Regions from separate parts of the Fusibacter sp. QWL-12 genome, predicted to be linked through region 2. Evidence: riboswitches for the same ligand, from Rfam matches in the RefSeq annotation. Region 2 holds a riboswitch; each other region holds the start of a gene.
The links. Region 2 has a riboswitch for S-adenosylmethionine ahead of AC4PID_RS14110 (O-acetylhomoserine aminocarboxypropyltransferase/cysteine synthase family protein). Riboswitches for the same ligand answer to the same signal wherever they lie in the genome.

Region 1 (8,222 bases), 1.4 Mb from region 2:
GGTCAGAAACAGCGTGTCGCAATTTCGAGAACCATCATAGATGAAACAAAACGCATTTTAATCTTTGACGATTCTCTAAGTGCAGTTGATACAGAGACCGATATGAAAATCAGACGTGCACTTAAGCAAAGAAGTAAAGACATTACAACGCTGATTATCAGTCATAGAATTGCGACTTTGGCAGAAGCGGATTATATCATCGTACTTGATGAGGGTGAAATCATACAAGAAGGCACACATCAAACACTCATTCATACAGATGGGTTATACAAAAGGATTTGGGATTTACAACAAATGGTTGTCTAATAACTGTTTGGCCTAAATCGTAGGAGGATTCAAGTGGAAAATCAAAAAGAAATGAAACTCAAATATGATAAAACAATATGGAAAGAGTTAATCCTCTACTTTAAAAACTTTAAAAGGGATTTTCTAATTCTCTGTTTTTTCATGATCGGACTCGCATCAATAGACATCACATTTCCGCTGTTAACACAATATGCAATCGATCATTTTGTTGAACCAAGAAACCTTGATGGGCTTGGTATGGTAGGCGTTTTCTATGGCCTACTTGCTATTGGACTTGCATTGATCGTCTTTCTGTTCATTAGAAGAGCAGGGAAGATAGAAATGGGATTGCTTTACAAGATGCGTAAGGATAGCTTCGAAAAATTACAAAAACTATCCTTTAGCTATTATGACAAAAATGCGATCGGTTGGATGATCGCTAGAACGACATCAGATGCTTCGAAAATTTCTGAAACCATTGCATGGGGTGTGGTTGACCTCGTGTGGGGACTCACCATGATGTTTGGTATTGCCATCGTCATGTTGGTTTCTAACTGGAAATTGGCACTTGTTACATTGGTTACAGTACCATTATTAGCGGTCATCAGCGTTTTCTTCGAAAAGAAAATGTTAGTTTCCTTTAGAAATGTAAGAAAGATCAACTCGAAGATCACTGGGTTGTTTAATGACGGTATCGTCGGTGCAAGAACGACAAAAACATTAGTTCGCGAAGAGCTTAACCGCGAAGAATTTGGAGAAGTTACATTTGATATGAAGAATACTTCTGTAAGAGCAGGCGTACTTTCAGCAGGTTACCTGCCATTGGCACTCTTTATATCTGCTATAGGTATGGCGTTAACCCTTTACTTCGGTAGCATCTACCTTGCTGGTAGTTTGATAACCTATGGTAAGCTGGTATTGTTCATCACCTATGCGAGAATGTTCTTTGATCCAGTGCTTGAGCTTGCGAGAATTTACACTGAAATGATTAGTGCACAAGCAGCTGCAGAGCGCGTTATGTCACTGATTAACGAAAAAGAAGAAATCGTAGAAAGTGAATCGGTTCTCAACAAGTATGGGGATCATTATCACCAGAAAAAAGAAAATTGGGAAGCCATTCATGGCGACGTTACTTTTGAACACATCGACTTCTATTACAAAGAAGGAGAGTATATCCTAAAGGATTTCAACCTCGAGGTAAAAAAAGGTCAAACGGTTGCTTTGGTAGGAGAAACAGGCTCTGGAAAGAGTACAATTGTCAATCTTGCATGTCGTTTCTACGAGCCAACAGGTGGTAAAATTTTGATCGATGGTGTCGATTATAAAGAACGATCACAAAACTGGTTGCATGCCAACATCGGGTACGTACTCCAATCACCACACTTATTCAGCGGTACCATAAAAGAAAATATTCGATATGGTAAATTGGATGCAACTGAGGCAGAAATTATAGAAGCTGCAAAAACAGTTAACGCACATGATTTTATCTCAAAGCTTGAAAAAGGTTATGATACTGAGGTTGGTGAAGGTGGTGGTATGTTATCTACAGGTGAAAAACAACTCATTTCATTTGCTAGAGCGATTATCTCAAAGCCGAGATTGTTCTTCTTAGATGAAGCAACTTCTTCCATCGATACTGAAACAGAATCTAAAATTCAACATGCCATTGATAAAGTACTTGAGAACAGAACCAGCTTTATCGTAGCACATAGACTTTCAACCATTCGAAATGCAGATCTTATTTTGGTAATCGAAAAAGGACAGATTATTGAAAAAGGAAATCATCATGAGTTGATGGCTAGAAAAGGTCACTACTATGAGCTTTATTCGAATCAGTTTATCGAAGAGGGCGAGCAAGCGATCTTAAACAAACAACACGTTACACCTGAAAAGAACCCCAATGGTAAAAAAGAGGGGCTAATGACGGCGTAATGTGCGAGAAAAAATACAAATTAAATGAATAATTACTCTTGAATGCGCTGATGAATTGTGTTAATATCACTATTAATTAATATTTTTCACATCATCATGCGGATTCGTTCGCAAGACAACTGTATATCCCCTTATCCAGAGAGGCCGAGAGACCAGGCTCGACGACGCCCAGCAACCTGCATCCCATTCGATGCGTGGTGCCAATTCCTGCATTTCGCAAAGAAATGAGAGATAAGAGAGTGGAAACACTTTAATTCTGTCGCTTTCAATGTGAAAGCGACTTTTTTAATTTTCAGATTAAATCGACGAAAGGAGGATTTTCGTGAGCATCATTGTACAAAAATATGGTGGTACATCCATGGCAAATTCAGAGTGTGTTAAAAACGTAGCAGAAAAGGTGGTTGGAACCAAACGAAAGGGTCATGATGTCGTCGTAGTCGTCTCTGCTCCAGCAGGCATGACCGATCAACTTGTGAACCGAGCAAAAGAAATCACGGACAAGCCTTCAGGAAGAGAACTCGATATGATCTTGGCGACAGGTGAACAAATTTCCATCTCTCTTTTAGCAATGGCAATTAAGGCGTTGGGTGAAGACGCAATATCGTTTACAAGTGCTCAAGTGGGCATTTATACAGATAAAAATCACAATAAAGCTAAAATAGAAGAAATAGACACTTCTAAGATCAATCGTGCCCTTTCAGAAGGTAAAGTAGTTATCATAGCAGGCTTTCAAGGCGTTACAAAAGACCTTGAGATTACCACGCTTGGAAGAGGGGGTTCCGATACATCTGCTGTAGCAATAGGCGTAGCGCTTAATGCAGACGAAGTGGAAATTTATACAGACGTTGACGGGATTTATACTGCTGATCCTAGAATCGTCCCCAATGCACATAAAATTGACTATATTACTTTTGATGAAATGCTTGAAATGGCGGGATCAGGCGCGAAGGTGCTCCACCTTAGAAGTGTTGAGCTAGCAGCTAAAAACAATATCCCGATTCACTTGCGTTCATCATTTACAGATACCATAGGCACATATGTCACCGACGAGGAGGAAAAAATGGAAGAGGTTCTAGTGCGTGGCGTTGCACATACCACAAATAATGCTAAAATTACCATTGCAAATATTGAAAATACAGCGAATAATATCGCTTACATCTTTAAGACGATTTCTGATGCCAACATCAATGTAGACGTTATCACTCAAAACTACATCAACAAAGAGGGCATTACGATATCGTTTACAGTTTCACAAGAAGAATATGATCGCGCTTTGACGCTTTCAAAACGACTTGGTAAAGAGCTTAAAGCAGATGACGTGTATGGTAACGAACAGGTTGCTAAAGTATGTATCATAGGCGTTGGGATGAAGTCTACACCAGGTGTCGCTTCAAGAGTGTTTGGATGTCTGGCAGAAAATGGTGTAGCCATTGATATGGTATCTACATCAGATATCAATATCACATGTGTCATCCCACAAGAGGATTATTCAAAGGCAGTACTTGCGATTCACAATGAATTTGAACTTTAAAATACGTTAAGATAGAAAGGCAGGCTTTATGAAAATTGATAACCTATTTACAAGCGGCAAACCAGCGATTTCATTTGAGATTTTTCCTCCTAAAAGAGATGGCGATTTTCAAACGGTGCTGCAGACGATAGATGCTCTCGCATTACTAAAGCCTGACTACATAAGTGTCACTTATGGCGCAGCGGGCAGCGAGAGAAACAACGATACACTTGAACTCGCATCGAGAATTAAAAAAGAATATGGCATAGAAGCACTCGCGCATCTAACGAGTGTTGGGGCAACCAAAGAAGACATTAAGCGAATCTTGTCTGTCTTTGAGGAAAATCAAATTGAAAATGTACTGGCTTTAAGAGGCGATTTACCTGAAAATCCAATCGTAAGAGACTTCAAGTACGCTGGAGACTTAGTCCATTTTATCAAACAAAATGGTGCGTTTGGCGTTGGGGCAGCCTGTTATCCTGAAAGTCATGTGGAATCAAGAAGTAAAACAACAGATCTAATTCATTTGAAGCAAAAGGTGGATCAAGGCGTGGACTTCCTGGTGACGCAGATGTTTTTCGACAACGAGAAATTTTATGAGTTTAAGGATGAGGTGAGAAGTCTTGATATCAATATTCCTATAACCGTGGGGATCATGCCAGTACTGAATAAAAAGCAAATTGAGAGAATGGTTGCTATCAGCGGCGCTCATTTACCTGAAAAGTTTAAAAAAATTCTGAATTGCTACGAGGATAAACCTGCTGCCCTTCAAGACGCTGGCATCATGTATGCTTGCGAACAAATCGTTGATTTGCTTAGTTCTGGGGTGGATGGTATTCACCTATATGTTATGAATAAACCGTATGTAGCGAAGCGCATTTTAGATAATCTATCAGGAATATTAACGACTTTAAGATAAAGCGTTAGCATTTAAGGTAAGGAGTTAGTATGCAGTTTTTAGAGTCTTATGTCTCAAAAAATGAAATATTGAGATATTTAAAGGGTGGCAATGGTCAAGTGAATCAATTCATTTCAGAGGAAGTGAATGATCAGATTCATGCTTTAATTGACAGTCAGTTGAGCGAGAGTTTTAATGTGATTTCACCAAAAAATATTACGAGACGGTTTAAGTTAAAAGTACATGAAGGCGTTATCGAGCTTTTAGATCAAACGGATCAATGTGTCAGTTTGATCCACTCAAATGATTTGTTTCATTTTTTGGAGGGTGCACATGAGGTTGTATTAGGTGCACTCACATTAGGTTCTGAAATTTCAAAGCGGATAGAGAAAAAGATGTTGATCAAGCCTTCTGAAGGGATCGTTCTTAATGCCTGTGCTTCTGTAATAGCAGACGCCTATGCAGATTATCTTCAAAACGAACTTTTAAGTGAACTTGATACTGAATCACTTTATATCTCACAGCGATTTAGCCCTGGGTATGGCGATTTGGCTTTAACGGCACAAGAAAGTATATCGAATTTACTTGAGATGAGAAAACGAATTGGTGTGTATTTAACTGAGCAATATCAGATGCTACCTGAAAAATCAATCACTTTCATCATTGGTCTTTCTCATAGACCTTTTCAGTCTGAAATTCGTACTTGTGGTACGAACTGTCAGGATTGTAAATTAATAAAATGCGCTTATAGGAGGACGAATGTCTAAGATTAGCTTTAATAATTGGTTGAGAGAAAAAGCACGTGTTTTTGACGGTGCAATGGGTTCGGCTTTAATTGAAAAAGGGATGAAACTCGGCGAAGGCTCTGAGCTTCAATCGGTTCAAAACCCAAGTTGGGTGATTGATGTTCATAAAAATCACCTTATGGCAGGGGCTGAAGTGATTACCATCAATACTTTTGGCGTTAATCCAATTAGGTACGACAACTATAAAACCTATTTAGCTGCTGCAAAATCGTGTGCAGATCAAGCGATTAAAGCGTTTAGAGAAGAGAGTGGTAGCGACAGAGTCATCAAGGTAGCACTGGATATCGGTCCTTTAGGGGAACTGCTTTATCCACTAGGAAAACTAGATTACGAAACGGCTTTTAAAGCGTTTAAAAATATTGCGGTTGAAGGTTGGTCTTTAGGGTGTGATCTCGCCATTTTAGAAACCTTTACTGATCTTTATGAACTGAGATGTGCAGTGCTTGCACTTGGTGAAGTGCCTGAACTACCTATTGTAGCCACTATGAGTTTTGAAACGACGGGAAGAACGTTCTTTGGAACCGATGTTGAAAGTATGGCTGTAACTTTAGGGGATCTTGGGCTCAGCGCAATTGGTTTTAACTGCTCTTTTGGCATATCTGAAATGCTGCCGTTGGTTGAAAAGTTAAAGAACGAGACTAACTTGCCCCTTATCGTTCAGCCTAATGCAGGTATACCAGAGATAATTGCGCAAATCGCAGTCTATAAAACGGATTTCGATCAATATGCTGAGCAGTTATACAAGCTTTTAGAAATTGGTGTTTCAGGTGTAGGTGGCTGTTGTGGTTCAGGCGCTATGCACATAGAGAAAATTCGCAAAGTTGTTGATCAGTGGCATGAGGCTGGTAATCTACCTTTACCGAATAATTTGGTTTACAAAACAAGAGTCTCATCGGCGAGTAAAAGTATCACCATTGGTGAAAATATCGTCATCATCGGTGAGCGCATCAACCCTACTGGAAAGAAAAGATTAAAAGAAGCCATTCGAAATTTGGAGTTTGATTACATCGTTAAAGAGGGCATCTTACAGGTTGAACAAGGCGCAAATATTTTAGATGTCAATATCGGGATTCCAGAGATCGACGAAGCTGACTTGATGAAAAAAGCGGTCTTAAAGCTACAAGGATTTGTAGATGTACCTTTGCAGATTGACTCTGCTAGTGCCACAACGCTGGAAGCAGGTGTGAGATATTACAACGGAAAGCCACTTATCAACTCAGTTAATGGTAAAGAAGAAGTCTTAAACTCGGTCTTACCTATTGTAAAAAAATATGGTGCTTGTGTGCTTGGATTAACGCTAGATGAAAATGGCATTCCAGCAAGCTCTTTTGAGCGATTTGAAATTGCAAAAAAAATAGTTGAGAGAGCTGAAGCTTACGGTATCCCTAGACATAATGTGTTGATTGATTGCTTAACCTTAACCGCAAGCGCACAACAAGCAGAGGTGGTTGCGACACTTGAAACCGTAAGAAGAGTGAAGCAGGAGCTTGGTGTTTGTACGGTATTAGGTGTGAGCAATGTTTCATTTGGCTTACCTGCAAGAGAGCTTCTAAATCAGTCCTTCCTCACGATGGCACTGGCTTATGGACTTGATGCACCGATTATGAATCCTGCGCATGCACCTATGATTGCAGCGATTAAAACCTTTGAAGTTCTCGCTAATAAAGATGTCGGCTCTAAGCGTTATATTGAAGCTTATGGTGAAACCTCACCACAATTGATCTTGGCCTCTAAAGATGCACAGATCATACAAGGTGCAACGCAAACGTTGGATTCGAAAGGTTCAGCGACACCTTTAGAAACACCTAAAGATCAACTCATAGATGCGATCAAAAAAGGTCAGACAACAGTTGCTGCAGACTTAACTCGAAAATTACTCACACTGATGCCAGCAGTTAAAATAGTGGATGAAATTATTATAACAGCACTTGATGATGTGGGGAAACGATATGAAAAAGGACAGATTTATCTACCACAGCTCATTCAGTCGGCAGAAGTCGTTCAAGCAGCTTTTGAAGTATTAAAGCTCGCACTTGCTGAAAGTGGAGAAAAGGGCATTAATAAAGGTAAAATCGTCCTAGCCACCGTTAAGCATGACATCCACGATATCGGTAAGAACATTGTAAAAGTTGTTCTCGAAAATTACGGCTATGAAGTTTTCGATTTAGGCAGAGACGTCGCTCCTGAGAAAATTGTTGAAGCCTGTAAGCAGAACGCAATCAAGGTCGTTGGCCTCAGTGCATTGATGACGACAACGGTTGCTTCTATGCGAGAGACCATAGCACTTATAAGAGCTTCAGAGCTAGAGGTAACGGTGGTCGTCGGAGGCGCTGTTCTATCAGAAGAGATTGCTGAGCAGATTGGAGCGGATTTCTTTGCCAAGGATGCCACCGAAGTGGTGAGAATTGCAGAGCGAATCCTAGGTTAGGAAATGATTAGAATGTGTTTAGAATCCGCTAGAACACTTGAAACTTAAAGTGAATTTCTATATTATGTGACTATAGAGACAATATTCGTTTACGAGGAGGCGTCACATGAAAAAATTATGTAAATATGAAAAAGAAGCTAAGGTATCAGGTGTTTGTGCTGGTTTAGCACATTATTTCAATATAGATGTAACCCTAATTCGCTTGATCTGGTTACTTGCTATATTCTTCGGAGTTGGTTCACCAATTCTTGTCTATATCATCATGGCTATTATTTTACCAAAGTATGATCCAGACGCAGTTGATTTCCAAGAGGTAGATGAAGAAGAGGATGATCGTTACGACGATAGCGAGCGTTACTAGTT
Region 2 (8,222 bases):
ATCATCAAAGCCCCTTAACAGTTTGACGTGTTTTTGCACACATTTGTGTTCAAAGACGCCAAAGCATTTGGCGTTCAGTGGATATTTAGGAATGCCGTAGTGCTTGTAAAGAGCAGCTTGTGCGCCCCAGCAGATATGGAAAGTGGCGAAGCCGTGGTGTCTTGACCAGTCTAAGATCTCCTCAAGCTCGTTCCAGTAGCTCACCTCTTCAAATGTGAGGTTCTCCACTGGTGCACCTGTGATGACAAGTCCATCAAAATTCAGATGCTTGACCTTTGAAAATGGGACGTAAAACCTTTTAAGATATTCTTTTGTCGTGTTTTGTGGCACGTGACCGTCAAGCTGAATCAAGACGATTTCAGTTTGAAGTGGCGAGTTACCCAAAACTCTAAGGAGCTGGGTTTCGGTCACTTCCTTCGTCGGCATAAGATTGAGTATGCCGATGCGAAGCGGTCTTATGTCCTGATGAATCGCACGAAACTCAGTCATGGTAAAGATATTTTCCGATGCTAACTGGACAGCAGCTGGTAGGTCGTTTGGGATAATAATTGGCATCTATTTGCTCCTTTCACTAAGCAGATCTATACTGACTTCGTTTCGGTTTATAATTGTGAGGCTTCAAGTGCCTGAGAAAGGTCAGCGATAAGATCATCGCCATTTTCTATACCGATAGAGATACGGATTAAATCTGGTGTGACGCCTGCCTTAAAGAGCTCTGCTTCGCCTAACTGTGAGTGCGTGGTACTCGCCGGGTGAATCACCAGTGATTTAGCATCGGCTACGTTTGCTAGTAACGAAAAGATTTCTAAAGCTTCAATGAATTTTTTTCCTGCCTCTGTGCCACCTTTTATACCGAAGGTAAAGATTGAGCCGCAGCCTTTTGGGAAGAATTTCGTCGCCAGATCAAAGTATGGCGAGCTTTCAAGTGCAGGGTATTTGACCCAGCTTACCGCTTCGTGATTTTCTAAAAACTTAGCGATTTTAGTAGCGTTTGATACGTGTCTCTCTACTCTTAGCGAAAGTGTCTCTAAGCCTTGTAAAAGCAAGAATGCATTAAATGGACTGAGGCAAGCACCTGTATCTCTGAGCAGTTGTACGCGTGCTTTCGTGATGTAGGCTGCTGCACCGACGTCCTGTGCATACCTGATACCATGGTAGCTTTCATCTGGCTCTGTTAATCCAGAGAATTTGCCCGAAGCTGCCCAATCAAAGTTGCCTGAATCGACGATGAGGCCACCGATAGAGTTACCATGGCCACCGATAAACTTCGTCGCAGAGTGAACTACGATATCTGCTCCGTGCTCAAAGGGTCTAAACAAATATGGGGTTGCAAAGGTGTTATCCACGATGAGCGGTATGCCATGTGTGTGTGCCACTTTTGCTAATTTCTCAATATTGAGGATGTTGATCTCCGGATTGCCGATTGCCTCTACTAAAATCGCTTTGGTTTTTTCAGTAATCGCTTTTTCAAATGCATCCACAGAGTTTGGATTTTCAGGATCAGGGGTTACGAAGTTCGTCTTAATCCCAAACTTAGGTAGCGTCACCTTCAATAAGTTGTAAGTACCGCCGTAAAGTGTCGTAGCCGCCACCACTTCATCGCCCACCTCAGCGATGTTTTGAATCGCATAGGAAATCGCTGCAGAGCCAGATGCTACTGCAAGTGCGCCGATACCGCCCTCTAAAAGCGCAATGCGTTTTTCAAGAACGTCTGTTGTCGGATTCATAATTCTCGTATAAATATTGCCTTCCGCCTTTAAAGCAAAAAGGTCTGCAGCATGCTGAACGTCGTTAAAGACGTATGAAGTGGTTTGATAAATTGGGACCGCTCTTGAACCAGTTGTAGGGTCTGCAACTTGACCACCATGTACTTGTAATGTCTCGAATCTCAAATGTTTTTCACTCATGTCTTTCTCCTTTTTTAAGCCTATCCTCGGCTGATCTAATATCAAACTAAAAGTCCTCAGACATAGCGTCTTTAGATTTTCCCACAAGCAAGATTGTGGCTAAATAAAAAAGACCTCTTTCCTAGAAAGAGGTCAAAACATGCGGATTCGTCCTCTCTCATCTCTCAGGTTTTTACCTGCAGGAATTAGCACCATGCTTTCGCTGGTTGCCGGGCATCATAGGGCCTGTCCCTCCGCCACTCTGGATAAGAGTATCTTGTTATTCGGTTTTTCCTATCTTAGCACCTACCGTTTTTCATGTCAATATTTTTTTATATTGGGTATCATAATAAAATCATACATAATATCCGTGCGTAAAAGATAGTAAGGTGAACAAAACCTTTATTATAAGCTACAAATAGAAATTGGGGAATGACAATAAGGAGGTCTTATGAAAGTACTTGCTTGGCTAAAAGAAGGAGATCCAGTCATTGAAACACTTACCAAACGGCATTTGGAAAACGAGCCTGTGCTATCTGAAACGCATGGGTATATTCAGCGTTATATCGATCTATACGACCCTTCAACTCGGCTCTGGGGAGGCGGTGTCTACGGTCCGAAATGGATCTCCACACACTATACCTTGATGGAACTAAAATACATGGCCATCGATCCTGATCATTCTTATTACCACGAGGGGCTCTCTCACGTCATCGATTATGAATGGGTGGCTGATGACCCACTTAAAGTGGACATGTGTATCATCGGCATGCTCGTCGGGCTTTCTGCATACGGTCACTCAAAAGACCCTCGACTGCTTGAAATGATCGACTTTATCATAGAGAATCAACAGCCTGACGGTGGATGGAACTGCCGCTATCACCCTAAAAGGGGTGGATCGAAAAAAAGTTCACTCCACACGACACTCTCAGTGCTTGAGGGCTTTGCAGAGGTGCTAAAAAATTGCTATCCCTACAAGCGTGACCGTATCGAAAAATGTCTACAGGACGGTGAAGCATTCATTCTTAAAAAGCGCTTTTTCCGCCGTGAAAGTACGGGCGAAGCCATCCATCCACGTTTTACCCAGTTTCACTATCCACCTCGCTGGTACTACGATATGCCTCGCGCATTAGAGTACTTTGTAGACATGAAAAGACCCTATTCTAGCATCATGGATGAGTCACTTGATCTCATCGAAAAAGCAATAGAAAAGGGCTATGTTTCAAAGGGAACACAATATTCTGGAAAGGTCCACTTTCCTCTTGAAGAAGGACGTGGAGGGCGTTTTAATACACTGAGAGCACTGAAGATATTAAGAGCCTATCGCCCCTTAAAATACCATGAAATTATCTGCTCAGAGTATCAGTTTCCCAAGTGAATCTGTTTGATTGACTGACCGATAAAGGCTTCAATTGCTTGGAGCCTTTTTTCATCCTTTCCAGTCAAGAAGGTATAGGCGACGCCTATCTGTCCAGCGCGCCCACTACGACCGATACGGTGGACGTAATTTTCAGGCTCATCGGGTAAATTATAATTAAACACATGGCTGACGCCCTCAATGTCAAGGCCTCTTGCAGCCACGTCTGTAGCAACCAAATAGCTAAGTTTATTATCTCTAAAAAGCTGCATCACCGCTTCACGTTTGGCTTGTGTTAGTCCGCCATGAAGGGCATCTACATCAAAACCATCCTGTAGCATCTCCTTAGTCAGCGTTTCCACGCCGATTCTTGAGCGACAGAAGATAACTGCTTTTTGCGGATAATTCTGTTTAAAAATCTGCTTAAAGTCATGGTATTTTCTACGGTTAGAGGTAAGTACCACGTATTGATCGATGGCATCCAGTGTGATTTGTTTTCTTGGAGCAGTCATCGCTACAGGATTATTCAAAGCTTTTTCTGCAAAGCGATCCACACTTTGAGATAGCGTCGCTGAAAAACAGAGCGTCTGTCTTTCAGGATTGGTTTGATCGATTATCGCGTAGAGCTCTTCTCTAAAACCAATTTGAAAGAGTTGATCGGCTTCATCTACAACTAACGTATCTAGGGTACTAAAATTCAGTTTTTCTCTTCTTAAGTAATCTAAAATACGACCGGGGGTACCGATTACCAGCTGTGCTTCACCGCCGTATTTGTGAAGCTGAGCCATGATATCTTGGCCACCATAAGCCGCTAGAAGTTTAACTGGGTAAGCCTGTGTTAACTGCTTTGCCACCGAAGCAATCTGCAAAGCCAATTCTCTCGTGGGTGCAATGACAAGGGCTTGTGTTCTCGAATCCTCAAGGTTAATCCTTTCAAAAATCGGCAGTAAAAATGCCAAGGTTTTCCCCGTACCCGTCTGAGCCTCACCTAACACATCTTTTCCCTTTAACACTTCAGGGATACACATGGCTTGTATCGGTGTTGGGTCGATAATGCCCATCTCTTCAAGGCGTGTCACTAGCATATATGAAAGTCCTAATTTATAAAATGACATAAGAATCTCCTACCATTCATTTGGCTCAGCATGAACAATCATTTGGCTCAACGTGAGCATTCATTTGGCTCTGAATGAGCCTTCATAAGTATGCTATGACTTGACCTAAAAGTCAATTAATCCTTTTTATGCTTTTTTGCATACTCGCTCGCATAGTCGGGGACAAACTTCATCGTATCCATAGGCGGACGGACATAGCCGGCATTTTCTTGTCGTTTTGGTAGTTCGATTTTCTTATGTTTAAGTGGCTCATAAGGGATCATGGCGAGCAAATGTGAGATACAGTTGATTCTCGCATTTCGCTTTATGTCTGAATCAATTACATACCAAGGTGAGGTTTCAGTATCCGTGTACTGGAACATCACATCCTTTGCCTTTGAATACTCAACCCATTTTGAACGCGCTTCAAGATCCATATCACTGAGTTTCCATTGTTTGGTTACGTCGTCGATGCGGTCTTGGAATCTTTGTTCCTGTTCCTCATCAGAAACAGAAAACCAATACTTAATCAAGATAATTCCAGAACGGATTAACATATCTTCAAACTCTGGAACGGATTTAAGAAACTCCCAGTACTCTTCATCGGAGCAAAATCCCATAACGCGTTCAACGCCTGCACGATTATACCAGCTTCTATCAAATAGGACAATTTCACCGGCACTTGGCAGATGTGAGACGTATCTTTGAAAATACCACTGTGTTTGCTCTTTTTCTGTAGGCTTTGGTAGAGCAACGACTCGACAGGTTCTAGGGTTTAGGCTTTCAGTGATGCGCTTAATTGCACCGCCTTTACCAGCCGCATCTCTCCCCTCAAACAGAACGACCACTCTCAAGCCTTTATAAACCACCCATTCTTGTAGCTTCACAAGTTCGACTTGTAAGTGTTCCAGCCTTTTTTCATAGAGTTCTTTCGTCAGTTTCATTTAACACCTCGTACTTTCTCTTTTTGTTTTCATACATCTTTTGATCAGCAATTCGATAAGCCTCTTTAAGGTTATCTCTCGATTGACAAAGCTCGTAACCGATGGAAATCGACAGCCATTCTTGCGGTTCAAGGGTTTGATTGAGCTTTTCAAGTTGACTTTCAACTCTAAGTAAAATTTCTAAAGCACCTTGTTCGTCGCACTCTTGTGCGATGGCACAAAACTCATCGCCGCCCACACGTGCGAGTACATCATAGGCTCTCAAACTTTTATGTAGGACGTCTGCAGTTTCTTTAATTTGAATATCTCCTGCTGCATGTCCCAATCGATCGTTAACACGCTTGAGTCCATCAATATCTGCAATAAACAGACACACTGGAAAGCCCAAATGACCTTGGAACACATGATCGAGCTTTCGTCGGTTATAAACGCCTGTCAACGCATCGTGTGAACTTTCTTGGGAGAGTTTTTCAATCTCCTTCTGATACAGAATCTCTCTTTCACATAATACCTGCATTAATAAAGCAATCAAGACCAACATCCCAGCACGTAGAATGACGGTTAATTCAATTTCACCTACGATTAGCCACTCAAGAAGGATATGATAGATGCCAAAGACGATACCGAGGATCGTGGTGGTTTGTAACTGCCACAAGGCTGATAAAGCAATGGGCAGATAAAAAAGATGCGCATAAATTCGGTCGGTCTTAAAGACAAACGCAAAAAGAGTAGACATCATCAATGTGACAACTACAAGAAAAACGAGCTTAGAACGCCGACTGATTCTCTTAAGTTTTTGTCCATTTGAATTTTGCCTACTCATACATCACTAACCACCTAAATTTATTTGATGGTTATATACCCATAATTTTTTTATTTTACACAGTATTTAGAAACTGCTTTATGATACTTATTTAGTTTGCTGATTCACACTGCTTAACCAGTTCAATCAACTCAAGCGTTTGCTGTTTGACGATTTCCAGACTCTCATCGGTTGCTCGACCTTTAAACTCATGTGGCTCAATAAAGGTCCAATTCATTCTATATTTCTCTAAAATTTCATCGAGTTCTTTCTGTGCCCCTCCGGACCAACCGAATGAACCAAATCTAAAGCCCAACCTACAATGTGCTTTTTTTCTACCGATTTCTTCTAAAACTGCTGCCATAGGTGGAAACATCTTGTATTCGTAGGTTGGCATCGCAAGAATTACACCCTTAGAAGTCCAAACAGAGGTTAAAACCTCTCCCCAGCTAGAATCAGGTACTCGATGCACTTCATAGGTTATACCAGAAGCTTTAAGTACTGACTCAGCCACTTTCACAGCGGCTTCTGTCATACCGTACATACTGCCCCATAATAGTGTGATCTTCTGTTCGCCACCCTTTTGACAATTCGCCAAAGAACGGTACTTTTCTATAATCCAGTCGATCTGCGTATCCCAGAGCAGCCCATGACCAGGCGCAATTCTACTGATCTCAATCCCATCACATTTTTCTATCGCCTTTAGTACAAAGGGTGAAAAAGCACCGATGATGTTGGAATAATAGCGATCAATATCACGAGTAAAGCTTTTTAGCTCATCTACCGTATACTCCGAAGCATTGGATTTTTCATATGTGCCAAACATACCAAACGCATCACAGCTAAACACCGTCTGACTGTTAACCTCATAGGTGAGCATCGCATCTGGCCAATGGACATGAGGGATGGTGATAAAGTTCAATTTTTTCCCATTCCCAAGATTGAGTTCAGAGCCGTCCTTCACCACATGAATGGTTTCGTTATCACCATAATAGGAGCGATAAAGCTCTGCTCCCTTGTCGGTACATACGACTTCAAAATCAGAGTGAATCTTCTTAAAAGGCTCGATCCATCCCGAATGGTCTGGCTCTAAGTGGTTGAGAATCAAATACTTGACCTTTTTTACATCTAAATTAAGGGAATCAAATAACTGAAACAGTGTTTCTGGGACGCCATCCCAGCCACAGACGCCATCTATAATTGCGATATCATCGCCATGTACGATATAAGAATTCAGTGTGACACCATTTGGCATTTCCCAAAGACCTTCAAAGAGTATATCTTTTACATCGATTGTTAATTGATCAATTCCTTCATGAATGCGTTGGGTTTTCATAGTTTTCTCCTTCGTTAATAATTTAACTTTGCGTTTCGAACATTTTATTGATAATATTTCTCAATTGAATTATACCAGTAAAAACCTATCTTTAAACATTAAAAAAGTGAAATATAAAAACCCAATCGTCTTAATCTAGAATGTTAATTCTGAATCAAAAGAAGATTGGGTCTAAAAACAAATCCATATAGGACCATTTATGATTGTATCATTGAATTTGATTATTATGATTTACTTGTTTTAGGCTCTATCACTATTACTCTGTAACCGAAACAGGAACAGGCTTTTTACCAAATGTCATTTGAGAGACTAAAATACCGGCAAGGATCAACCCACAACCGATTAAACCTCTTAGGTTCATGCTCTCACCTAGCAATAGCGCACCGCCAATTGCACCAAACACCGATTCCATACTGAGGATAATCGCTGCATGTGACGGTTTTGCATGCTTTTGTGCAACCACCTGAAGCGTATAGGCAACCCCAACTGATAAAAGACCACCGTATAGGATTGGAATCAATGAACCTTGAAGTCCAGCCATAGTAACCGTTTCTGTCGCTAAAGCAGTTCCTAAGCTCAGTATTGAACAGGTTGCAAATTGAAGACTTGAGAGCTTAAGTGGATTCATTCTTTGTGCGAAACGATCGATGGTTAAGATATGGATTGCCCAGAAGATGGCACCGATGAGTACCAACAAGTCACCATAAGCGATGGTAAAATCTTCATTGACGCTAAGGAGATAAAGACCCACAACTGCGATGACCACACCTGCCCATGAGTTTTTTGAGATTTTGTGTTTTAAT
Region 3 (8,222 bases), 1.9 Mb from region 2:
TGCTAAGTGTTTATTAGGATGCGAGGTTTCTTGCATCCTATTTTGTTGCATAAAATTAAACGCTATTACACCTTGCAAATCAAATAGGAGGACCACAATGTCACAAATAAAAGTTACAAATTTAAGTTTTGCCTATGAGGGCAGCTACGATAAAATTTTTGAAAATGTATCCTTTCAAATGGATACAGACTGGAAACTTGGCTTTACAGGTAGAAATGGTAGAGGTAAAACCACATTTCTAAAACTACTGTTAGGTGAAATGCCTTTTACTGGTCAGATCAGTGCTTCAGTTCATTTTGATTATTTCCCCTACGAAGTAAAGGATACGTCATTATTTACGAGAGAGCTTTTAACACAAATCGATCCGGATTTAGAAGAATGGGCACTCCTTCGTGAATTTAGCTACATCGGTCTGGACGAATCTTTGCTTGATCGTCCATTTGAGACGTTAAGTCAAGGGGAACAGTCAAAAGCACTTCTTTCAGTGTTGTTTCTAAAATCCAATAATTTTCTATTGATTGATGAGCCAACCAACCATCTCGATGTGGATGCCAGAGCTACGGTTGCTGCCTATCTCAAACGAAAAAAAGGGTTTATCATCGTCTCACATGATCGTTTGTTTTTAGATGAAATCATCGACCATATTTTATCGATCAATAAAACAAATATAGAAATTCAAAAAGGCAACTTCTCTACTTGGTTGCAAAATAAAGCCTATCAAGATCAGTTTGAAGTGGCTGAGAATGAAAAGCTTCTAAAGGATATCAAGCGGTTGGGGGATGCCGCTAAACGAACTGCTGGTTGGTCGGATCAAACTGAAAAGAGTAAGTTTGGTTCTGATGTTCCAGATCGCGGGTTTGTTGGTCACAAAGCGGCGAAAATGATGAAGCGTGCGAAGGTCATCGAAAAGCGAAGAGATAAAGCATTAGAGGACAAGAAAAAATTGCTTAAGAATCTCGAGGTTGCAGAGCCGCTGGAGTTGATACAAGAACCGGCATTATCGCAGCCATATATCGCCTTTGATATAGAATCACTAGCGTATGGCGAAATGCTTGTGCTTGAAGATCTCAGCTTTCAAATAGAAGCGACGCAACGCTACACCATTACAGGTAGAAACGGATCAGGCAAATCAACACTACTCAAAGCTGTATTAAAACAATATGACCCAACACTTTTGGAAGAAGATGTTTCAAATTTGATGACTAGCGGACGAATTAAAATAGCAAGGGACTTAGTTATCTCTTATGTCTCACAAGATACGTCCTTTCTTGAAGGTAGCTTTAAAGCATATGCCGAGGCCAACCAAATTGAGCTACATCTTCTACGCAGTATGTTAACTAAATTAGATTTCTCTGCTGTTTTATTCGATAAGGAGTTACAACACCTCAGTGAAGGCCAAAAGAAAAAAGTGTTACTCGCAGCTAGCATCTGTCAAAGAGCACATCTCTATATTTGGGATGAGCCTCTTAACTTTGTCGATCTCCTTTCACGGGTTCAACTAGAAGATATGATACTTAATTATGAACCTACGATGCTGTTTATCGAGCATGACACGCACTTTGTTGAACGCATCGCAACACACATCATCGAACTCGACTAATTAGAGCTAAATTGGGTATAATCAGATAGCGACATTATCAACTTAATTGCGGATAAGATATTATGATTTTAACACGATCAAGTAAAATAAGTTTTCACTCAATCACATCACCCTTCACTGGAGGCAATCATGCTCAAAAACACACTCAACAAACTCACAAGACATGGTATTGGTCCACGCAGTATAAAAACTGGAATCGCAGTAATGATTACCCTTTTTGTAGCAGATCGCTTTCAGCTGACAAACCCGTTTTTTGCAGCTATTGCAGCCGTATTTGCTATGGAATCGACGATGACAGCAACCTTTTCCGTCATTCGCGATCGACTATTGGGGACTGTTTTAGGCGCACTTATTGCACTAACATTTTCACTTTTACTTCCCATGAATCCGATTACGATAGGACTTGGAATTGTCATCGTCATCTATGTCTGCAATTTATTTAAGTGGCAAGGTACGATTAAAATCGCAATCATTGTGTTTCTAGCGATCGGACTTGGCACATCCAGTGGTAACCAAGTATCATATGCTTTCTATCGTACACTGGATACATTCATCGGTTTGATTATAAGTGGCCTTATCAATTATTTTGTATTTCCAATGGATAAGGTCAATTCAAAAGAGTAACACAATTAACAATTCTAAATAGCCACTCGAAATGTGTGAATTTTCAGAATAAACTTTTAATTGTTAAATAAAATTAAATGTGTTGACAGTATGTATCAGATTGTCTATAATCCATTTCATAGCAATTACAATTTAACTCTTATCCAGAGCGGCGGAGGGACTGGCCCGATGATGCCCGGCAACCAACCATTCATAAGGTAGTGGTGCTAATTCCTGGGAGAAATCCACAGATGAGAGAGAGCAAATGTTTATCATGGCCTCTTTTCTTGTGTGAAAAGAGGCTTTTTAATTGCAGTTTTCGCGAAAATTTAATATGAGCTCATATCCAGAGAGGTGGAGGGAACGGCCCTGTGAAACCCAGCAACCAGTCTTATGACATGGTGCTAATTCCGTCAGAGTAACTGGAAGATGTGAGAGGATGTTTTTAAGCTCCTTTTGCATGTTCTATGCAGAAGGAGTTTTTTAATGATTCAAATCTCAGAATTAACAAAAGTATATTCAAAAAATGGTCAAATCGTTAAAGCGCTTGACGGTATTGATCTAGAAATTGAAAAAGGTGACATTTACGGAATCATCGGTTTAAGTGGTGCAGGTAAATCATCACTGATTAGATGCATCAATCGCATTGAGGAACCCTCATCAGGGCGCGTTGTAATTTCAGGTGTTGATATTACAGCTCTATCTGAAAAAGAACTTAGAAAATCAAGACAGAATATCGGCATGATCTTTCAGAACTTCAACCTTTTAAGCAGCAAAACCGTTTATGATAACATCGCGTTTCCATTGAGACTTCAAAAATACAGCGAAGCGATCATTAAAGAAAAAGTTACCTCACTACTTGAAAAAGTTGAACTAACAGATAAAGCCAATGTTTATCCAAGTAATCTAAGTGGTGGTCAAAAGCAAAGAGTCGGTATTGCAAGAGCTCTTGCGACGGAACCAGAAATTCTATTATGCGATGAAGCAACCTCAGCACTTGATCCAAAGACCACCAAGCAAATACTGTCCTTATTAAAAACGCTCAGCTATGAACTTGGCATCACGTTAGTGGTCATCACACATGAGATGGAAGTCATTAAAGCGATATGCAATAAAGTCGCAATTCTTGAGGCAGGTAAAATAATCGAAAAAGGCGTTACTGCAGAACTCTTTTCGACCGTTCCAACACCTCAAACTCGTCATTTTTTAGGTGAGCTAGAAGCACCTGAATTTTTAACTCAAAAAGGAACCAGATTACACCTAACCTTTTCAAATGGCAGTGCAAACGCGCCAATTATTTCTGGATTCATTAGACAATTTCCATATGACGTAAACATCTTGTCGGGGAATATCGAATCCATACAGAGACAAGTAGTTGGAAAATTATTAATCGAAGTTCTAACACCGTCTGAAGATGAAATGGGTCGTGTCATCGCCTATTTTGAAGACCAACATGTTGTAGTGGAGGTGCTCTAATGACTCAGTTACTTTTAAAGGCCAGTCTAGAAACACTCTATATGGTGTTTGTGGCAACTTCATTTACAATTTTGTTTGGCTTACCGCTTGGCATCGTTCTTGTGATTACTTCTAAAGGTCATATATTAGAAAGACCACTGCTCAATCGCATTTTATCTTACGTCGTTAACATGATGCGATCGATGCCCTTTATCATATTGATGATTTTTATCATCCCATTTACGCGTTTGATCGTCGGAACCTCTATCGGAACCAATGCGGCCATCGTACCGCTTGTGGTCGCTGCCATCCCCTTCTTTGCCAGAATCGTAGAAACTTCACTCTATGAAGTTGACGGTGGCGTCATAGAAGCAGCAACCGCTATGGGTGCAAACCAATGGGAAATCATTACAAAAGTAATGCTGCCAGAGGCATTGCCTGCCCTCATTCTAGGTACGACGATTACCATCATCAACCTTATTGGCTATTCTGCTATGGCAGGTGCTGTCGGTGGTGGTGGTATCGGTGACCTCGCAATCCGCTATGGTTATCACCGCTTTCAAACAGACGTCATGATTGCAACGATCATTATATTGGTTATCATGGTTCAATTATTGCAATCACTAGGTAACTGGTTGGCAAATCGCCTACTGGTTCACAGAAGAAAATAGAAAATCTTGAATAAGGTTGATCAAAATAATAAACAACAAATATAAATAATCTAATTTGGAGGCATCAAATGAAAAAAATAACAACTTTGGTTTTAACGATAGGTTTAATTGCAGCCCTTGTACTTACAGGCTGTGCGAAAAAAGAAGAAGCGACAAGCGTCCTAAAAATAGGTGCAACACCAGTTCCTCACTCAGAAATTTTAGAGCACATCAAACCTGCACTTGAAGCAGAAGGTATTACACTCGAAATCGTTGAGTTTACAGATTATGTGACTCCTAACCTTGCACTTAGTGAAGGTGAAATCGATGCAAACTTCTTCCAACACGTTCCTTACATGGATTCATTTGCAAAAGAACACAATATCGAGCTTGTTAGCGCTGGTTCAGTACATGTAGAGCCACTTGGCTTATATTCAAATGTTTTTGATTCGGTAGATACAATTGGTCAAGGTGCAACTATTGCGATCCCAAATGACCCAACGAATGAAGGCCGTGCACTTTTATTACTTCAAGCAAATGGCATTATTAAATTATCTGCAGACGCAACATTAGAAGCAACTGAAGCGGACATCGTTGAAAATCCACTTGGACTTGTATTTAAGCCAATCGATGCAGCACAACTTCCAAGAACTCTTGAAGATGTTGATGGTGCGGTTATTAACACCAACTACGCACTTGAAGCAGGCTTAGTGCCAACTGAAGATGCAGTTGTAATCGAAGGTGCAGACTCACCTTATGCAAACATCGTCACTGTAACACCAGAGCATTTGAATGATGAAACAATCCAAACGCTAATTAAAGTGTTACAATCTGATGATGTGAAAAACTTCATCCAAGAGCAATATAAAGGTGCAGTTGTTCCTGCATTCTAATGATTGTTGCTTAATAAAAACCAGTAACGTGAATGTGAAATGCGCCCCACTTATTTGACATAATAAGTGGGGTGTAGTTCCAATGACACGATACTGGTTTTCTTTTATTTTTAATGCTTATTATAATAAAAAAGACTCTAATCCCTTCAAGATTAAAGTCTTAATTCACATCTTATTACAGTACATTTTAACGTTCATCATCATGCGCTCTTCGCTTGATATATGCGATAAGCTCTATCGTTCCCGCTCCAATAAAGAACAAACCTATAAAAGGAAAGAATACCCCCATTGGGCCTAGACTTCCCACCTTGGCAACAAACTTAGTTACCATGATCACCCAGAGGATGCCAAACAATATAATAGTAGAAAAACCGATAATTGGTAAGATACCAATTTTAAATTCCTCTTTAACGGATTTCATAAGACCTCCATTACAGATAAGTTTTTGATACTATTAGTTTAGCCTTCTTTTCTATAAACCGCCTTTGATTTTCATTAGAAAAGCATTAGAATCTTGAAAATCTAGCACCAAATTGCGCGCATCGAGCTAAATCATCCTCAGATGGTGTCTCATTGATGATTAACCCTTCCTCAAAAAGTGAAGCGCCAGCTGCTTCTGTGCGACTTTGCCAGTCTCTCATCCACTCGCCGTCACCCCATCCATATGAACCAAAGAGAGCAACTTTTTTCCCACTGAGTCCTTTTTCTATGTCAGAGAAAAATGGATCAAACTCCATTTCTTCAAGAACTTCAGCACCCATTGAAGGACAGCCTAATACCAAGCGTTCAAAACCGAGAGCTTGTTCTGCAGTTATTTCAGATACATTATAAAGTGTAACCTCACTATTTTCACTCTTTAAACCTTCCGTAATTGCTTTTGCCATTGCTTCTGTATTACCTGTACCGCTCCAATAAACGACTGCTGTTTTTCCCATTTTTTCCTCCTATTTTTAAGATGCTACCGTCAATATTTCTGCTACAGTATAACCCGAATTTACTTTTGCACACATTTCATCTCTCGCCTTGCTAAATGAATCAAAGAGACATTTCGCTTCACTTTCATCTCCATAAACTTTCCAATAACCACATAACTTACAATTTTGGCCATTGTTTTTGATAAAACCCAAGACATCGATTAATGGATAGCCCAAAAACAACCCGACTTCATGTGGGAACTCTTTCAACTCAATAATTCTTTTTTTAAGATGCCCAATGATGGTCTCTAAAGAGCTGTACATTGGATAGCCTTGCACCATAAGGTAGCCCCATATTTCTGGTGAATGCAGATGCTGCCACAGTTTTTCACGATGATATACCAAAGTTAAATCTTTACAATTACAGTGCCACAGCAAAGTCATATCAATGGCGTTATCATCTAATGCTTTTTTTGTAGTTGCAACCACTTCAAAGGGTTTATGAGAGATTAGGTTTGCAGGTTTAAGGCCCACTAACGTCGGGGCACAATGAAATGCTAATATTTGATCGAGACTCAATAGCTTACTCCTTTATTGAAAATAGTTATCATTTATTCGTTTTAATGATAATTATTATCATTTGATTTGTCAAGCCGTTGAATCACTATTTTTTAAATATTAAGAATACTTCATTGAAAAACAAAGTATTTATGAGCATTCTTGGTATTTTAATGCAAAAAAAAATCCTATGGCTAGGGCGTAGATGCTTCTACATTAGCTCATAGGACTTTATATATTTTATTATCTTATTGTTGTCTTTCTATTTCTCTTTCAATCAAATGCGCAATCATCTCAGCTGCTTCCGCTCTAGATAATGGTTCCTTTGGATTAATATTGTTTTGAGCATCTAATTCTACTAAGCCATAGCTTAACGCTCTTTGTATCGCCCCACTGAACTCTGGTGTAATACTTTCTTCATCAGCAATATCAACAGGAATCAATTTTACCATTGGTAAATTGTACTCTTGTTCGTAGGTGGTTACCAATACATTGATAAAGTCCTCTCTCGTCCAATTTTCCATCGGTAATAGATCTGCGTCTAGTGCAACACCGTTAACACTCGCTGTGATAAATCCATAAGCATACCAAGCTGCATCATCCGCATTTTTAAAGTAATCAGTAGCTTTCGGTTCCTTGATAAATCTAACTGTATCTAAGTTTAAATCAAATGTGTTGACGAGTAGTAAAATCCCTTCTGCATGATTGAGCAGTTTATCCGGTTCAAATGTCGTTTCACTCGTTCCATGTATTATGCCTCTATCAAACAGCATCTCAATCGCTGCTTTTTGTGGCGTTTCGTTTATATCCACAAAATTTGTGGTCGCATAGGTTGGCTGTGAAAGTGTAGAAATGCCAACAAGGATTGCGAGTCCAGTTGCTAATAATGACCTTTTCATGATGTCACCTCACTTTTAAAGTTTTATACTTATTATGACGTAGAGCGAATCAAAAAGTTCCGTAAGATAATCATTCATTGCATCTGAAAATTAAAAGAACTAATTATCAGTCAAAAAATGAAAGCTGATGCTGCTTTCTTGGCCACTTATACGCTTTTGTGATTTCAGCCATCTTACTGTATAGTCCATATTCTTTGACCAGCTTTTTAAAGGTATTTGCCAATTGCTTTGAATTGGGTGACTCACAGTAATATTGATTACCAAAGGTTTGCTGATATTTTAACGTGAGATTAGGATCGATTCGATTGAATGCCTGATAAAGATATTCACGATTTCCATCTCTCAAAGTCACACCAAATGCTGGATAGACAAACTTTGCACCCATTGCAGCCGCAGTCTCAACAATTTGCGTTATGTTCTCCTCTGTATCGTTAACAAAGGGAAGAATCGGCATCATCAAAACGCCAGTGAATACTCCAGCATCAGATAAGACCCTTATGGCCTCAAATCGTTCTTTCGTAACGCTTACATTAGGCTCAATAAGTCTACAAAGCGTTTCATCATAGGTTGTGATGGTCATCTTGACGATCACTGGACTGATCTCAGATAGAATATCTACATCTCTTGCAACGAGCGCACTCTTAGTTGCA

Region 1: linked by a shared signal. The riboswitch ahead of AC4PID_RS02535 (aspartate kinase) and the one ahead of AC4PID_RS14110 (O-acetylhomoserine aminocarboxypropyltransferase/cysteine synthase family protein) in region 2 are both predicted to bind S-adenosylmethionine.
Region 3: linked by a shared signal. The riboswitch ahead of AC4PID_RS05360 (methionine ABC transporter ATP-binding protein) and the one ahead of AC4PID_RS14110 (O-acetylhomoserine aminocarboxypropyltransferase/cysteine synthase family protein) in region 2 are both predicted to bind S-adenosylmethionine.

The regions. Positions count from the first base shown of each region.
Region 1 is NZ_CM178745.1:427,765-435,986, reverse strand. It holds gene AC4PID_RS02545 (ABC transporter ATP-binding protein) at 1-306, shown strand, start outside; gene AC4PID_RS02540 (ABC transporter ATP-binding protein) at 340-2,217, shown strand; SAM riboswitch class I at 2,346-2,455, shown strand; gene AC4PID_RS02535 (aspartate kinase) at 2,540-3,748, shown strand; gene metF (methylenetetrahydrofolate reductase [NAD(P)H]) at 3,777-4,646, shown strand; gene AC4PID_RS02525 (vitamin B12 dependent-methionine synthase activation domain-containing protein) at 4,676-5,392, shown strand; gene AC4PID_RS02520 (homocysteine S-methyltransferase family protein) at 5,385-7,859, shown strand; gene AC4PID_RS02515 (PspC domain-containing protein) at 7,966-8,220, shown strand.
Region 2 is NZ_CM178745.1:2,939,523-2,947,744, reverse strand. It holds gene AC4PID_RS14115 (homoserine O-succinyltransferase) at 1-555, opposite strand, end outside; gene AC4PID_RS14110 (O-acetylhomoserine aminocarboxypropyltransferase/cysteine synthase family protein) at 603-1,907, opposite strand; SAM riboswitch class I at 2,062-2,159, opposite strand; gene AC4PID_RS14105 (hypothetical protein) at 2,338-3,264, shown strand; gene AC4PID_RS14100 (DEAD/DEAH box helicase) at 3,249-4,358, opposite strand; gene ppk2 (polyphosphate kinase 2) at 4,475-5,281, opposite strand; gene AC4PID_RS14090 (GGDEF domain-containing protein) at 5,256-6,104, opposite strand; gene AC4PID_RS14085 (FprA family A-type flavoprotein) at 6,196-7,419, opposite strand; gene AC4PID_RS14080 (DMT family transporter) at 7,676-8,222, opposite strand, start outside.
Region 3 is NZ_CM178745.1:1,024,401-1,032,622, forward strand. It holds gene abc-f (ribosomal protection-like ABC-F family protein) at 98-1,600, shown strand; gene AC4PID_RS05355 (FUSC family protein) at 1,730-2,224, shown strand; SAM riboswitch class I at 2,361-2,461, shown strand; SAM riboswitch class I at 2,543-2,639, shown strand; gene AC4PID_RS05360 (methionine ABC transporter ATP-binding protein) at 2,690-3,679, shown strand; gene AC4PID_RS05365 (methionine ABC transporter permease) at 3,679-4,329, shown strand; gene AC4PID_RS05370 (MetQ/NlpA family ABC transporter substrate-binding protein) at 4,398-5,201, shown strand; gene AC4PID_RS05375 (hypothetical protein) at 5,389-5,622, opposite strand; gene AC4PID_RS05380 (flavodoxin) at 5,708-6,136, opposite strand; gene AC4PID_RS05385 (DUF3793 family protein) at 6,152-6,694, opposite strand; gene AC4PID_RS05390 (S-layer homology domain-containing protein) at 6,922-7,572, opposite strand; gene AC4PID_RS05395 (SPL family radical SAM protein) at 7,679-8,222, opposite strand, start outside.